Variovorax paradoxus: one gene and its partner. The protein of the gene in region 1 interacts with the protein of each later gene in a pairwise test. Links are inferred from orthologs where the notes say so. Each region holds a gene or a part of one and is shown in the gene's direction. Other genes may lie near its edges. The genes, in order: AACL56_RS00660 and AACL56_RS04950.

Region 1 (7,037 bases):
GCGATGGCGCCCGAGGTGCTGCGCGCGGCCGAAGAAACCGCGCGCCGCGGCAGCACGCCGCTGGCCGTGGCCGAAGGCAACCGCGTGCTCGGCGTGGTCGAGCTGAAGGACATCGTCAAGACCGGCATCAAGGAGCGCTTCGCCGAGCTGCGCCGCATGGGCATCAAGACCGTGATGATCACCGGCGACAACAAGCTCACGGCCGCCGCCATCGCCGCCGAGGCCGGCGTGGACGACTTCCTGGCCGAGGCCACGCCGGAGGACAAGCTCGCGCTCATCCGCCAGCACCAGGCCGAAGGCCGCCTCGTGGCCATGACCGGCGACGGCACCAACGACGCGCCCGCGCTCGCGCAGGCCGACGTGGCCGTGGCCATGGGCAGCGGCACGCAGGCCGCGAAGGAGGCCGGCAACATGGTCGACCTCGACTCCAACCCGACCAAGCTGCTGGAGGTGGTGGAGACCGGCAAGGCGCTGCTCATGACGCGCGGCTCGCTCACCACCTTCTCGATCGCGAACGACGTGGCGAAGTACTTCGCGATCATTCCGGCGATCTTCATCTCGACCTACCCGCAGCTGGGCGCGCTGAATGTGATGCGCCTGGCGAGCCCGTCGTCGGCCATCCTGAGCGCGGTGATTTTCAACGCGCTGGTCATCGTGTTCCTGATCCCGCTGGCGCTCAAAGGCGTGCGCTACCGGCCCGTGGGCGCCGCCGCGCTGCTGCGCCGCAACCTGGCCATCTACGGCCTGGGCGGCCTGCTGGTTCCCTTCGTCGGCATCAAGCTGATCGACTGGCTGCTGGTCGCAGTCAGGCTGGTATGACCCCCAGGCTTCGCGCACTTCGTGTCGCTTCTCTTCCCCCCTTGCAGGGGGCAACACCGGTGGCCCGGCAAAACCGGTTCCACGGTGTTTCCCGAAGCATTCAGCCCATTGAAAGGCTCTGACCATGAACAACATCTTTCGTCCCGCGCTCGTGCTCTTCGTGCTGCTGAGTGCGCTCACCGGCCTCATCTATCCCATGGCCGTCACCGGCGCCGCCAAGGCCGTGTTCCCCGCACAGGCCGACGGCAGCCTGGTCGTGCTCGACGGCACCACCGTGGGCTCGAAGCTCATCGGCCAGAACTTCAGCGACCCGAAGCATTTCTGGGGCCGTCCTTCGGCCACCGCGCCGCAGCCCTACAACGCCAGCGCCTCGGGCGGCTCCAACCAGGGTCCGCTGAACCCCGCGCTGGCCGATGCGGTGAAGGCGCGCGTCGAGGCGCTGCGCGCGGCCGACCCCGGCAACACCGCGCCGGTGCCGGTCGATCTCGTCACTGCATCGGCGAGCGGGCTCGACCCCGACATCAGCCCGGCCGCGGCGCAGTACCAGGCGGCGCGCGTGGCACGCGTGCGAGGCATGCCGGTCGAGCAGGTCGATGCGCTGATCGCCAGGAACACCGAGGCGCCGATGTGGGGCCTCCTGGGCGAGTCGCGCGTCAACGTGCTGGCGCTGAACATCGCGCTCGATGCGGCTTCGGGTTCCTTCAGCCCCTCGGCTGCGCGTTGAGGAGAAACACGAATGGCCTATGCAGCCTACAGAGAACACCCCGGCGCGCTGCGCTCGCACGCACCCATGACCGCGAACAGCGGCAGCCCGTTCCATGTGCTGGACGTCACCGTCTGCTGCGCCGACGCACTGCGCGTGCGCCGCAGCATCGCCGGCTGCCCCGACGCGGGCGTGGTGCGCTGCGAGCCGCTGCTGCACGCGTGCTGCTCGCAGGAGAGCGACGCACCCTGCGTGCGCCTGATGATCCGCCTGCCGCTGGCGCGCTACGCCGACGTGCTGCACCGGCTCATCGAATGCGTGCCCTCCGGGGAGATCGGCCGGCTGGTGAGCTGGCGAGAGCATCTTGCGCGCTGCGGCTTGCGCCATGGTCACTGAGCTGCTGCTGGCGCTGCTCGCCATGGCGGCGTTCTTCGTGCCGCTGGGCTTCGCATGGTTCGTGCTGTCGCGGACCGCGCGGCGCCATGCCGGCCGCCGCAAGCGCCGCCCGATGCGCTAACCTGCGCGCCACCCCATGAACGACGCACTTCGCCCCGACCCCGACGCGCTGCTGGCGCAGTTGCGCAGCGACGAGGCGCGCGCGCAGCGCGGCAAGCTGCGCATCTACTTCGGTGCCAGCGCCGGCGTGGGGAAGACCTGGGCCATGCTGAGCGCCGCCCAGCGTGAGCAGGCCGCCGGGCGCGACGTGCTGATCGGCGTGGTCGAGACGCACGGCCGCAGCGAGACCGCCGCGCTGCTCGCGGGGCTCGGCGCACTGCCGCTGCGCGAAGTCCCCTACCGCGGCCGCACGCTGGCCGAGTTCGACCTCGACGCCGCGCTCGCGCGCAAGCCCGCCGTGCTGCTGGTCGACGAGCTGGCGCACACCAACGCCCCCGGCTCGCGCCATGCCAAGCGCTGGCAGGACGTGCAGGAGCTGCTGGCCGCAGGCATCGAGGTGTGGTCGGCGCTCAACGTGCAGCACCTCGAGAGCCTGAACGGCACGGTCGGCGCCATCACCGGCGTGCGCGTGCACGAGACCGTGCCCGACAGCGTGCTCGACGAGGCCGACGAGGTCGTGCTGGTCGACGTCACGCCCGACGAGCTCACCGCGCGGCTGGCGGCCGGCAAGGTCTACCTGCCGCAGCAGGCCGAGCGCGCGGCGCAGAACTTCTTTCGCAAGGGCAACCTCATCGCGCTGCGCGAGATCGCGCTGCGCCGCACGGCCGAGCACGTGGAAGACGACGTGCGCGGCTGGCGCGTGGAGCAGTCGGGCGCGGCCGGCGGCAACGGGAAGGTCGCGGGGCTGCAGGCCTGGAACACCTCGGGGGCGATCCTCGCGTGCGTCGGCCCGCACGAAGGCGCCGCGCAGACCGTGCGCACCGCGGCTCGGCTCGCCGGGCAGCTCAACGTGCGCTGGCACGCGGCCTATGTCGAGACGCCGAGGCTGCAGCGTCTGGCCGCGGCGGAGCGGGACCGCATCCTGGCGGTTCTCAAGCTGGCGGAAGAACTGGGTGCGGCCACCGCGGTGCTGACCGGCTCCGACGTGGCGGAGCAGCTCGCCGGGCAGGCGCGCCGGCTCAACTGCGCGACGCTGGTGCTGGGCCGCTCCACGCCGGCCACCGGCTGGCGGCGCTGGTGGCCCGGCGCGGCGCAGTCCCTGCAGGTCGCGCTCGCGCGGCACGCGCCGGCGCTCGACATCATGGAAGTGGCGCCTGCCGACAGCTCGCGCCGCCTGTCGCGTGCGCCGCTCGAAGGCGCGCGCATCGACAGCGACGACCACGAGAAGGCGCCCACCCATTGGCCCGCCTATGCATGGGCCGCGGCCACCAGCATCGCGCTCACCCTCGTCTGCATGCCGCTGACCGGCGTGCTGGAGCTGTCGAACATCGTCATGCTGCTGCTGATCGGCGTGGTGGGCGTGGCGATGCGCTTCGGGCGCGGACCATCGGCACTGGCCGCCCTGCTCAACGTGGCGTCCTTCGACTACTTCTTCGTGCCGCCGCGCATGTCCTTCGCGGTGAGCGACGTGCAGTACGTTCTGACCTTCGCGATCATGCTCGGCGTCGGCCTGCTGGTGGGGCAGCTCACGGCGGGCCTGCGCTTCGCGGCGGGCGTATCGACCAGCCGCGAGCGGCGCGCGCGTTCGCTGTTCGAGCTCACGCGCGAACTCTCCGCCGCGCTCGAGAGTTCGCAGGTGGTCGCGCTCGGTGCCGCTGCGGTGCAGGGCCACTTCGGCGGCCATGCGCTGGTGCTGGTGACCGATGCCGCCGACCAGCTCGTGCCGCCGGCGGATGCACCCGAGGGTTTCGATGCGCAGGTGGCCGACTGGGCCTTTCGCCACGGCCAGAGCGCCGGCCTCGCGACCGCGACGCTGGCGGCGCAACCCTGGCACTACGTGCCGCTGCAGGCGCCGATGCGCGTGCGTGGCGTGCTGGCGCTCGCGCCCGCGCAACCGCGCTGGCTGCTCATTCCCGAGCAGGCGCAGCAGCTCGACACGCTTGCGCGGCAGATCGCCATCGCGCTGGAGCGCGTGCACTACGTCGAGGTGGCGCAGCAGGCGGTGGTCGAGATGGAATCGGAGCGCCTGCGCAACGCGCTGCTGGGCGCCATCTCGCACGACGTGCGCACGCCGCTCACCGCGCTCATCGCACTGGCCGAATCCCTGCAGACCCTGCCGGCCGAGGAGCATGCCCAGGCTGCGCGCGCCATCGTCGCGCAGGCGCACGAGCTGCATGCGCTGGTCAACAACCTGCTCGACATGGCACGGCTCGAGAGCGGCATCGCGGGCGGCGCTGTGAACCTGCGGCGCGACTGGCAGTCGGTGGAGGAAGTGGTCGGCTCGGCGATCCGCGCCGCGCGCACCTCGCTCGGCGGCACCGTGGTGCAGACCGCGCTCGATGCCGACCTGCCGCTGGTCGAGTTCGATGCCGTGCTCATCGAGCGCGTGCTGGTCAACCTGCTGGAAAACGCCACCAAGTACGGCGCGCCGCCCATCGTGGTCGGTGCGCGTGCCGAGCCGCGCGCGCTGGTGCTCACGGTGCGCGACCACGGACCCGGCTTGCCTGCCGCGCTGCTGGGCCACGAGCAGACGCTGTTCGACAAGTTCACGCGCGGCGAGCCCGAGTCGGCCACGCCGGGCGTGGGCCTGGGCCTGGCGATCTGCAAGGCGGTCGTCAGTGCGCATGGCGGCGACATCTCCGCCGGCAATGCACGCGGCGGCGGGGCAGAATTCACGGTCACCCTGCCCCGCCGCGAACCGCCCGAACCGGTCGAGGCCATCGAAGTCGCACCCTGAAGCCATGCCCCAGCCCACCGCCATCGTGATCGAGGACGAGCCGCAGATCCGCCGCTTCGTGCGCGGCGCGCTCGAGGCCGAAGGCTGGCTCGTGCACGAGTCCGGCACGTTGCGCGACGGCCTGGCCGCGGCCGGCACGCGCCAGCCCGACCTGCTGGTGCTCGATCTCGGCCTGCCCGACGGCGACGGCGTCTCGCTGATCCGCGACGTGCGCGGCTGGTCGGCGGTGCCGATCATCGTGCTGTCCGCGCGCAGCGACGAGGCCGACAAGATCGCCGCGCTCGATGCCGGCGCCGATGACTACCTCACCAAGCCCTTCGGCACCGGCGAACTGCTGGCGCGCGTCCGCGCCAACCTCCGCCGCCCGCGCGCCGCGGGCGGCGGCGGCGACGAGCCGGCCGAGGCGGTCTTCCGTTTCGGCGAGATCGAGCTCGACCGCGCCGCGCGCCTGGTGCGCCGCGCGGGCGCCGAGGTGCACCTGACGCCCACCGAGTACCGGCTGCTGTCGGTGCTGGTGGCGAACGCGGGCCGCGTGCTCACCCAGCGCCAGTTGCTGCGCGAGGTGTGGGGCCCGTCGCACACGGACCAGAGCCACTACCTTCGCATCTACATGGGTCATCTGCGGCAGAAGCTCGAGGCCGATCCGGCACAGCCGCGGCATCTGCTGACCGAGACGGCGGTGGGCTACCGTCTGGTGGTCTAGGGTCAGAGGCAGCCCCACAGGTACACCGACTTCTCGCTGGCGGCTGCCTCGCTCGCGAGCCGCTGCAGGTCGTCCACCACGGGCTGCAGCTCGGCCGGATCGCATGCCAGTTCTTCGGTGCCCGCCCAAGCTTCCAGCACGGCGGCCTGCGATTCGGGTTCGAGGCGGGCCAGCAGCGTCGTCAGCTCGTCGGGAAAGCGGTTGAGCCACGCTTCGTTGTCCTCGCCGATCTCGATGTACTCGAGCGCGTGCCGGTCGACGTCCCAGTCGCTGCCTTCCAGGATCGCCCAGAGCGTGGTGATCTCGAGATCGGTGAAGCGCTTGTACTGCACGGGGTCGAGCAGTTCCTCGATCTCGTCGCCCTCGTCGGGCTCCTCGATGCGGTTGGCGTAGCGCAATGCCTCCTCGGGAGTCGCGACGAAGAAATCCGAAAGTATTCCCATCTGTTGTCCTCTGGCGGTTGAACGTGCGGGCCATTACACCCGTGCGCCGCGTCGGCAGTTTGACGCAACGGTGACGGATGCCGCGCTGCGCCGGGGAGCCTCGCGTTGCGCACCGCCATGCGCAGAGGGTCGACGTGCCAACGCACGTCGCGTCGCATCCGGCCCACAGGGCCCGGCGCGCGGCTTGCCTCCGACACAGCAAGCCGACACAATCCGCGCCATCATGAAATTCACGCAAGCCATCGAAGCAGGCCTCGTCGCCACCTGACACGCCCTCGATCGCGCCATTGCGTTCGGAAGGCGTTGCCTTCCGGTACAGAAAAACCCCGGCAGGCCTCGTCCCTCCGGGGTTTTGTTTTTTCCTCGCTCCATCGCACAACACGCCATGGTCCGCGGGCAGACGGTGCGCGGCAACGCCGCCGTCATCGAAGCGCATGTGCCGCTGAAGGAGATGTTCGGCTACATCGGCAACCTGCGCGCGCTGTCTTCGGGCCGTGCGCAGTACACGATGCAGTTCGACCACTACGCGGTGGCGCCTGCGAGTGGAGCGGCCACGCTCATGAAGAGCTGATGGCCATGTGAAAGGGCGGTCCGCAAGGGCCGCCCTTTTTTTTGTTGCATCGGCGGGATCGCGCCCCGCGCGGGGCGCAGGTTCAGGCCGCCACGCCCTTGTTCGGATTCAGCAGGAACTTCTCGCCCGTCGCCTGCTTGCCGTACACCCCGATCGCGTCGAGCTGCAGCATTTCGACCAGCGACACCTCGCGCGTGTATTTGCTCGCGAACGTGGTCTTCAGTTCCGCGACCACGCGGGCCTTGAGGCGCTTCGTGCCTTCGTCGCCGAGCTTGCCGAGGAACGGGAACAGCAGCCATCCGCCCATGCCCCAGGCCATGCCGAAGTTGCGCACGAACTCGGTCGGGCTGCGGTCGAGGCCGCCGTAGATGTAGACCTGCTTGTGCGTGGTGGAACCGTAGCGGCTGTATTCCTTGGCGGTGCGGTTCAGCGCGGCTTCCATGCAGCCGAGGATCTGCCCCGCGAGCTTGCCGCCGCCGGTGGCGTCGAAGGCCAGCGTGGCGCCG
Region 2 (6,493 bases), 930 kb from region 1 along the record:
GTGGGAGGCCGAACTCAGGAAACTTTTCGGCGCCTACGTCGAGGCCAAGCAGCAGCAGAACGTGCTCGACTACGACGACCTGCTGCTCTACTGGGCCGAAATGGCCGCCGAGCCGGCGCTGGCCGCGCAGATCGGCGCGCGCTTCGACCATGTGCTGGTCGACGAATACCAGGACACCAACAAGCTGCAGGCCTCGATCCTGCTGGCGCTCAAGCCCGACGGCCGCGGGGTGACGGTGGTGGGCGACGACGCGCAGTCGATCTATTCGTTTCGCGGCGCCACGGTGCGCAACATCCTGGACTTTCCGTCGCAGTTCACGCAGCAGGCGCGCGTGGTCACGCTGGAGCGCAACTACCGCTCGACGCAGCCCATCCTCGACGTGTCGAATCGCGTGATCGCGCACGCGGCCGAGCGGCACGCCAAGACGCTGTGGACCGACAAGCCCTCGGCCGGCAAGCCGCAGCTGGTGCTCGTGCCCGACGAGGCCGGGCAGGCGCGCTGGGTGGCCGACAAGGTGCTCGCGCACCGCGAGGGCGGGCTGGCGCTCAAGTCGCAGGCGGTGCTGTTCCGCACCTCGTCGCACAGCGCCGGGCTCGAGCTGGAACTGGCGCGCCGCAACATCCCGTTCGTCAAGTTCGGCGGGCTGAAGTTTCTCGAAGCCTCGCACGTGAAGGACCTGCTCGCGGTGCTGCGCTTCGCGCAGAACCCGCGCGGGCGCATGGCGGGCTTTCGCGTCACGCAGCTCATTCCGGGCATCGGGCCGGCCACGGGCGCGCGGCTGCTCGACGCCATGGACACGGCCGCCGACCCGGCCGCGGCGGTGCGCGATTTCGTGCCGCCTTCCGCGGCCCGCGCGCAGTGGGCCGACTTCGCTGCGGCTTATGCGGCACTGCGCGAGCCCGCGCTCAAGTGGCCGGCCGATGTCGAGGTGGCGATGAACTGGTACCAGCCGCACCTGGAACGGCTGTACGAAGACACCTCCGGCGTGCGCCGCGCCGACGTGGAACAACTCGCGCGCCTGGCGGCCGGCTACGGCTCGCGGGAGCGCTTCCTCACCGAGCTCACGCTCGACCCGCCCGAGGCCACCAGCGACCGGCCGGGCCCGCCGCTGCTCGACGATGACTACCTGATCCTGTCGACCATCCACTCGGCCAAGGGGCAGGAGTGGAACTCCGTGCACGTGCTCAACGTGGTCGACGGCTGCATGCCGGCCGACGTGGCGCAGGGCGCGCAGGAACTGGAGGAAGAGCGCAGGCTGTTGTACGTGGCGATGACCCGCGCGCGCGACCATTTGCACCTGCTGGTGCCGCAGCGCTTCTACGTCACGCAGCAGGCGGCGCGCGGCGACCGGCACCTGTACGCCAACCGCACGCGTTTCATCGCGGACGGAGACCTTGCAGGCTTCGAGCAGCAGACATGGCCGCCGCCACCGGAGCGCCCGCCCGCAGTGCCGCCGCCGAGCGCGGTGATCGACCTGCGCAACCGGATGCGCGCGGCCTGGCGTTGAGCCCTCGGCTGGCCTCGTCCATCCGCCCATCGCGACTTCAGCCCCTTCGGCCCTTCGGCCGACAGGGTCACCGCGTCTTTCGTGCTGAAACACATGCGTGCATGCGGCCGCTGCGCAGGACTGGTGTGCCTGTCGTGCTATGGATTCGCGAGCGCTTAAAGAGCGGTGCGGAAAGTGCAGGCCGCCCGGGCAACCCTGGTATTGCAATACCGTGACAGCTTGGGCATAGTGAATCGACCGTCTCCCGATTCAACAGAATCCCTTCCGTTTCCCCTTCCCACCCCCTACGTACACAGAGTTCCCCGGCCACGCTTCATTCCGGAGCGGGGTCATTTCCCCAACCGTCAATTCCAGGAGGTCATTCATGAATTTGACGATCAGCGGTCATCACCTCGACGTCACACCTGCCTTGCGCACCTACGTCACGAGCAAGCTGGACCGGATCACCCGCCACTTCGACCAGGTGGTCGACGTCAAGGTGATCCTCACGGTGGAAAAGCAGAAGGAAAAGGAACGCCGCCAAAGGGCGGAGTGCAACATCCACGTCAAGGGCAATGACATGTTCGCGGAGTCGAGCCACGCTGATCTCTACGCTGCAGTCGATGAACTGGTCGACAAGCTCGACCGCCAGGTGGTGCGCCACAAGGATCGCCTGCAGGACCACCATCACGCGGCGCCCAAGCGCCTGATGTAAACAAGAGCCCCGGCTCCTGCCAGGCCGCCTTCGGGCGGCCTTTTGCTTTGTCCGAGTGCGAAGGTAGGGCTTTGGCCAATTTGTCGCACTTACAGAGGGCCGGCGAGGCCTTCGGGCAACATGTAGACAGAAAGTAGATAGAGGGACTGGGGGTTTTTACCAAGCGGGTGCATAATCGCCCCCGCTCTGCACCCACCATGAATCGCCTCGCGTCCATCCTGCCGCCCGCTCAAGTGCTCGTGAGCGTTGACGCCACCAGCAAGAAACGTGCTTTCGAAGAAGCCGGCTTGCTGTTCGAGAGCCTTCACGGCCTGGGCCGTGCCCTCATCACCGACAGCCTGTTCGCGCGCGAGCGCCTCGGCTCCACCGGTCTGGGCCACGGTGTCGCCATTCCGCATGGCCGCATCAAGGGCCTGAAGGCACCGATGGCCGCCGTGTTCCAGCTGGCCAATCCCATCGGCTTCGATGCACCCGACGAGCAACCCGTTGCGTTGCTGATCTTCCTACTGGTGCCCGAAGCGGCCACGCAGAAGCACCTCGAAATCCTCTCTGAAATCGCCGAGCTGCTGAGCGACGCCAGCCTGCGCGAACAGATCAAGTCCAGCACCGACGCGGCCGCCCTGCACGGCCTGATCGCCGGCTGGCAGTCGACGCAGATCGCCTAACCTGTGGCTCGCCCCCAGGCTGCGCGCATTTCGTGTCGCTTCGCCAACCGCCTGCCGGGGGGCAATACCGGTGGCCCGGCAAAGCCGGTTCCACGGTATTCTGCGCAACGCAAAAACCCTGCGCTGAGCGCCATCCATTGAACGCATGAAGCCGACCGTCATCAGCGCCGATGCCATGTTCGAGGAGTTCCGCGGATCGCTCCGCTGGGAATGGCTCGCAGGGCTCGGCGCGTCCGAACGCCAGTTCGATCCCGAGGTCATCAGCCGCGCGCAGTCCGCTGCCGACCTCGTCGGCTATCTCAACTACATCCATCCGTACCGCGTGCAGATCCTGGGCGCCCGCGAGGTGGCTTACCTGACGCGTGGAAGCCAGGAAGACTGCGCCCGGCGCATCGCCCGCATCGTCACGCTCGAGCCGCCGATGCTGGTGCTGGCCGACGGCCAGGCCGCGCCCGACGAGTTGCTGTCGATCTGCGAACGCGCGCAGCTGCCGCTCTTCGCCACGCGGGAATCGTCGGCCTTCGTGATCGACCTGTTGCGCGCCTACCTGTCCAAGCACTTCGCCGAGCGCACCTCGATGCACGGCGTGTTCATGGACATCCTGGGCATGGGCGTGATGATCACGGGCGAGTCGGGGCTCGGAAAGAGCGAACTCGGCCTGGAGCTGATCTCGCGCGGCAATGGCCTCGTGGCCGACGACGCGGTCGACCTCTACCGCATCAACCAGAACACGATCGAGGGCCGCTGCCCCGACCTGCTGTTGAACCTGCTGGAAGTGCGCGGCATCGGCCTGCTGGACATCCGCGCGATCTTCGGCGAGACGGCGGTGCGGCGGAAGATGCGCCTGAAGCTCATCGTGCACCTGGTGCGGCGCGACAGCTTCGAGCGCGACTACGAGCGCATGCCCTCGGCGCCGCTCACGCAGGACGTGCTGGGCATCCCGGTGCGCAAGGTCATCATCCAGGTGGTGGCGGGGCGCAACATCGCCGTGCTGGTGGAGGCGGCGGTGCGCAACTCGATCCTGCAGCTGCGCGGCATCGATACCTATGCCGACTTCGTGGCGCGCCACCACAAGGCAATGGAAAACTCCCGAGACGGGGACTGAGCAGGCCGCGTGAAGGGCGGCTGCCGGCGGGCGGTCACACGGAGGAGCTGCGCTCCCGTCCGGGTCACGCGCAGTGAAGCGAAGCGAAAGGCTGCGCGATCAACGCTTCTTGACGCAGTCTCCACAAAGACCGTACAGCGACATGGCGTGGTCCTGCAGGATCCATCCCTTGTCCTTGGCCACCAGCTGCTGGCGGCGCTCGATCTCGGCGTCGTAGAACTCCTCGACCTTGCCGCACGAGGTGCAGATCAGGTGGTCGTGGTGCGTGCCTTCGTTCAGCTCGTAGACCGCCTTGCCGCTCTCGAAATGGCTGCGTTCGAGGATGCCGGCCTGCTCGAACTGGGTCAGCACGCGGTAGACGGTGGCCAGGCCGATGTCGGAGTGTTCGTTGAGCAGCACGCGGAAGACATCTTCCGCCGTCATGTGCCGCTGGCTGCCGGTCTGGAAGATCTCGAGGATCTTCAGGCGTGGCAATGTGGCCTTGAGGCCGGTATTCTTGAGTTCGTCGATGTTGGCCATGTTGATTCCTGCGCCCTGGGCTGCGGCAAAGGCCCTGAAAAGGGCTGCCGCTACAATGGCCGATCATATCGCTACCCCCTTTTCCTCCCATGCCTGCCATTCTCCAACGCCGTCCCTGGCTGCTGGTCGCCGCCGTGGCCGCCACGCTTTGCCTCGGTGCCTGCAGCGGTTTCAGCGAACGCACGCGTGGCGCGCTGTCGGCCGTGACTCCTTACAAAGTCGAAGTGGTGCAGGGCAATTTCGTGTCGAAGGAACAGGTCGCGGCGCTCAAGCCCGGCATGTCGCGCCAGCAGGTACGTGAAATCCTCGGCACCTCGCTGCTGACCGACGTCTTCCACGCCAACCGCTGGGACTACGTGTTCACCATCCGCCGCCAGGGCGTCGACCCGCAGGAACGCCACCTGACCGTGTTCTTCAACGGCGAGCTCATGGACCGCTTCGAAGGCGACGAGATGCCCAGCGAAGAAGACTTCGTCGCCACGCTCGACACCCGCAAGAAATCAGGCAAGGTGCCGCCGCTCGAGGCCACGGAAGACGAGCTCAAGAAATTCGCGCCTGCCAAGGACGAGAAGAAGGCCGACTCCGCCGACGCACAGGCTTCCCTCCCGCCGCTGCCGGCCGCCTACCCCCCGCTCGAAGCGGCGCGCTGAGCGCATCGGCAGCCACAAGACAGCCGTAGCGGGCGGGGCCCGCCGAGTCAGGCGGTGCTCCGTCCCGTGTTCCCGTGTACCTACATGATTGAATCCGCGTGACTGAATCCACCTCCGCCAGTTCCAGTTCGACCTCCGCGCCGCGCCGCGTCGCCATTGCAGGCGCTTCCGGCCGCATGGGCCACATGCTGATCGAGGCCGTGCGCAACGCGCCGGACTGCCACCTCGCCGGTGCCCTCGACATCGCCGGCAGTCCCGCGCTCGGCACCGATGCGGGCGCCTTCCTCGGCTTCGACAGCGGCGTGCCGATCGTGTCCGACCTGCGCACTGGCCTGAAGAACGCGCAGGTGCTCATCGACTTCACCCGCCCCGAAGGCACGCTCGCCCACCTCGCGGTGTGCCGCGAACTCGGCGTGCAGGCGGTCATCGGCACCACGGGCTTCAGCGACGCGCAGAAGGCCGAGATCGCCGAGATCGCCAAGGACATCGCCATCATGATGGCGCCCAACATGAGCGTGGGCGTCAACGTCACGCTCAAGCTGCTCGAGATGGCGGCCAAGGCCATGTCCACCGGCTACGACATCGAGATCATCGAGGCGCACCACCGCCACAAGGTCGACGCGCCCTCGGGCACCGCGCTCAAGATGGGCGAAGTCATCGCCGACGCGCTGGGCCGCGACCTGAAGGAATGCGCCGTGTACGCCCGCGAAGGCATCACCGGCGAGCGCGACCCCTCCACCATCGGGTTCTCGGCCATCCGTGGCGGCGACATCGTGGGCGACCACACCGTGCTGTTCGCCGGCACGGGCGAGCGCATCGAGATCACCCACAAGTCGTCGAGCCGCACCACCTACGCGCAGGGCAGCCTGCGCGCGGTGCGATTCCTGGCCGCCCAGCGCGCCGGCCTGTTCGACATGTACGACGTGCTGGGTCTTCGCTGAAGACGTGCCCGGCCTGCGCTGAACCGAAGGACCACCGCCGATGAGCGTGCTCGAACTGCTGACCCATGGCGACGGCGTCAGCCGTTCGGTGGCGGCGCTGCTGCTGGCGATGTCGATCGCGAGTTGGGTCATCATCTTCTGGAAGGCCTGGCTGTTGCGCGGCGGCACCCGTGACGTGCTGCGCAGCATCGCTGCGTTCTGGCAGTCGTCCACGCTGGCCGACGCCGAGCAGAAACTCAAGACCTTCGACAGGGCGACGCTCGTGTCGCCCGCGGTCTCGGCCATCCGGCATGTCGCCACGGGCGCGCCCGAAGGCACGCTGGGTGCCGTTGTCGATCGCAACCAGCGCCTGACCCGTGTACTGCGCGACGCACTGCATGGCGCCCTGCGCCGCCTGCAGGCCGGCCAGATC

Evidence for each region.
Region 2: the proteins of AACL56_RS00660 (region 1) and AACL56_RS04950 interact in binary tests that used the Escherichia coli proteins (3 or more experiments, as listed by UniProt). The link is inferred for Variovorax paradoxus from one-to-one orthologs.

Annotation. Positions count from the first base shown.
Region 1 is NZ_LR743507.1:129,799-136,835, reverse strand. Bases 1,749-5,014 are described here. They hold AACL56_RS00660 (DUF4118 domain-containing protein), read left to right. Parts: upstream 1,749-2,054; coding sequence 2,055-4,814; downstream 4,815-5,014. Other genes in these bases: kdpE (two-component system response regulator KdpE), read left to right, coding at 4,819-5,014; AACL56_RS00665 (hypothetical protein), read left to right, coding at 1,908-2,039; AACL56_RS00670 (hypothetical protein), read left to right, coding at 1,749-1,918. In the rest of the region: potassium-transporting ATPase subunit KdpB, read left to right, coding at 1-819; potassium-transporting ATPase subunit KdpC, read left to right, coding at 944-1,543; more of AACL56_RS00670, read left to right, coding at 1,556-1,748; more of kdpE, read left to right, coding at 5,015-5,517; AACL56_RS00650 (hypothetical protein), read right to left, coding at 5,520-5,960; AACL56_RS00640 (zinc-binding dehydrogenase), read right to left, coding at 6,614-7,037. UniProt on the Escherichia coli protein: Member of the two-component regulatory system KdpD/KdpE involved in the regulation of the kdp operon. KdpD may function as a membrane-associated protein kinase that phosphorylates KdpE in response to environmental signals.
Region 2 is NZ_LR743507.1:1,060,715-1,067,207, forward strand. What follows is about bases 1,411-4,132. They hold AACL56_RS04950 (PTS sugar transporter subunit IIA), read left to right. Parts: upstream 1,411-2,398; coding sequence 2,399-2,866; downstream 2,867-4,132. Other genes in these bases: AACL56_RS04940 (ATP-dependent helicase), read left to right, coding at 1,411-1,507; hpf (ribosome hibernation-promoting factor, HPF/YfiA family), read left to right, coding at 1,872-2,201; hprK (HPr(Ser) kinase/phosphatase), read left to right, coding at 3,012-3,971; fur (ferric iron uptake transcriptional regulator), read right to left, coding at 4,071-4,132. Also shown: more of AACL56_RS04940, read left to right, coding at 1-1,410; more of fur, read right to left, coding at 4,133-4,490; AACL56_RS04965 (outer membrane protein assembly factor BamE), read left to right, coding at 4,580-5,140; dapB (4-hydroxy-tetrahydrodipicolinate reductase), read left to right, coding at 5,239-6,081; AACL56_RS04975 (MotA/TolQ/ExbB proton channel family protein), read left to right, coding at 6,122-6,493. UniProt on the Escherichia coli protein: Seems to have a role in regulating nitrogen assimilation.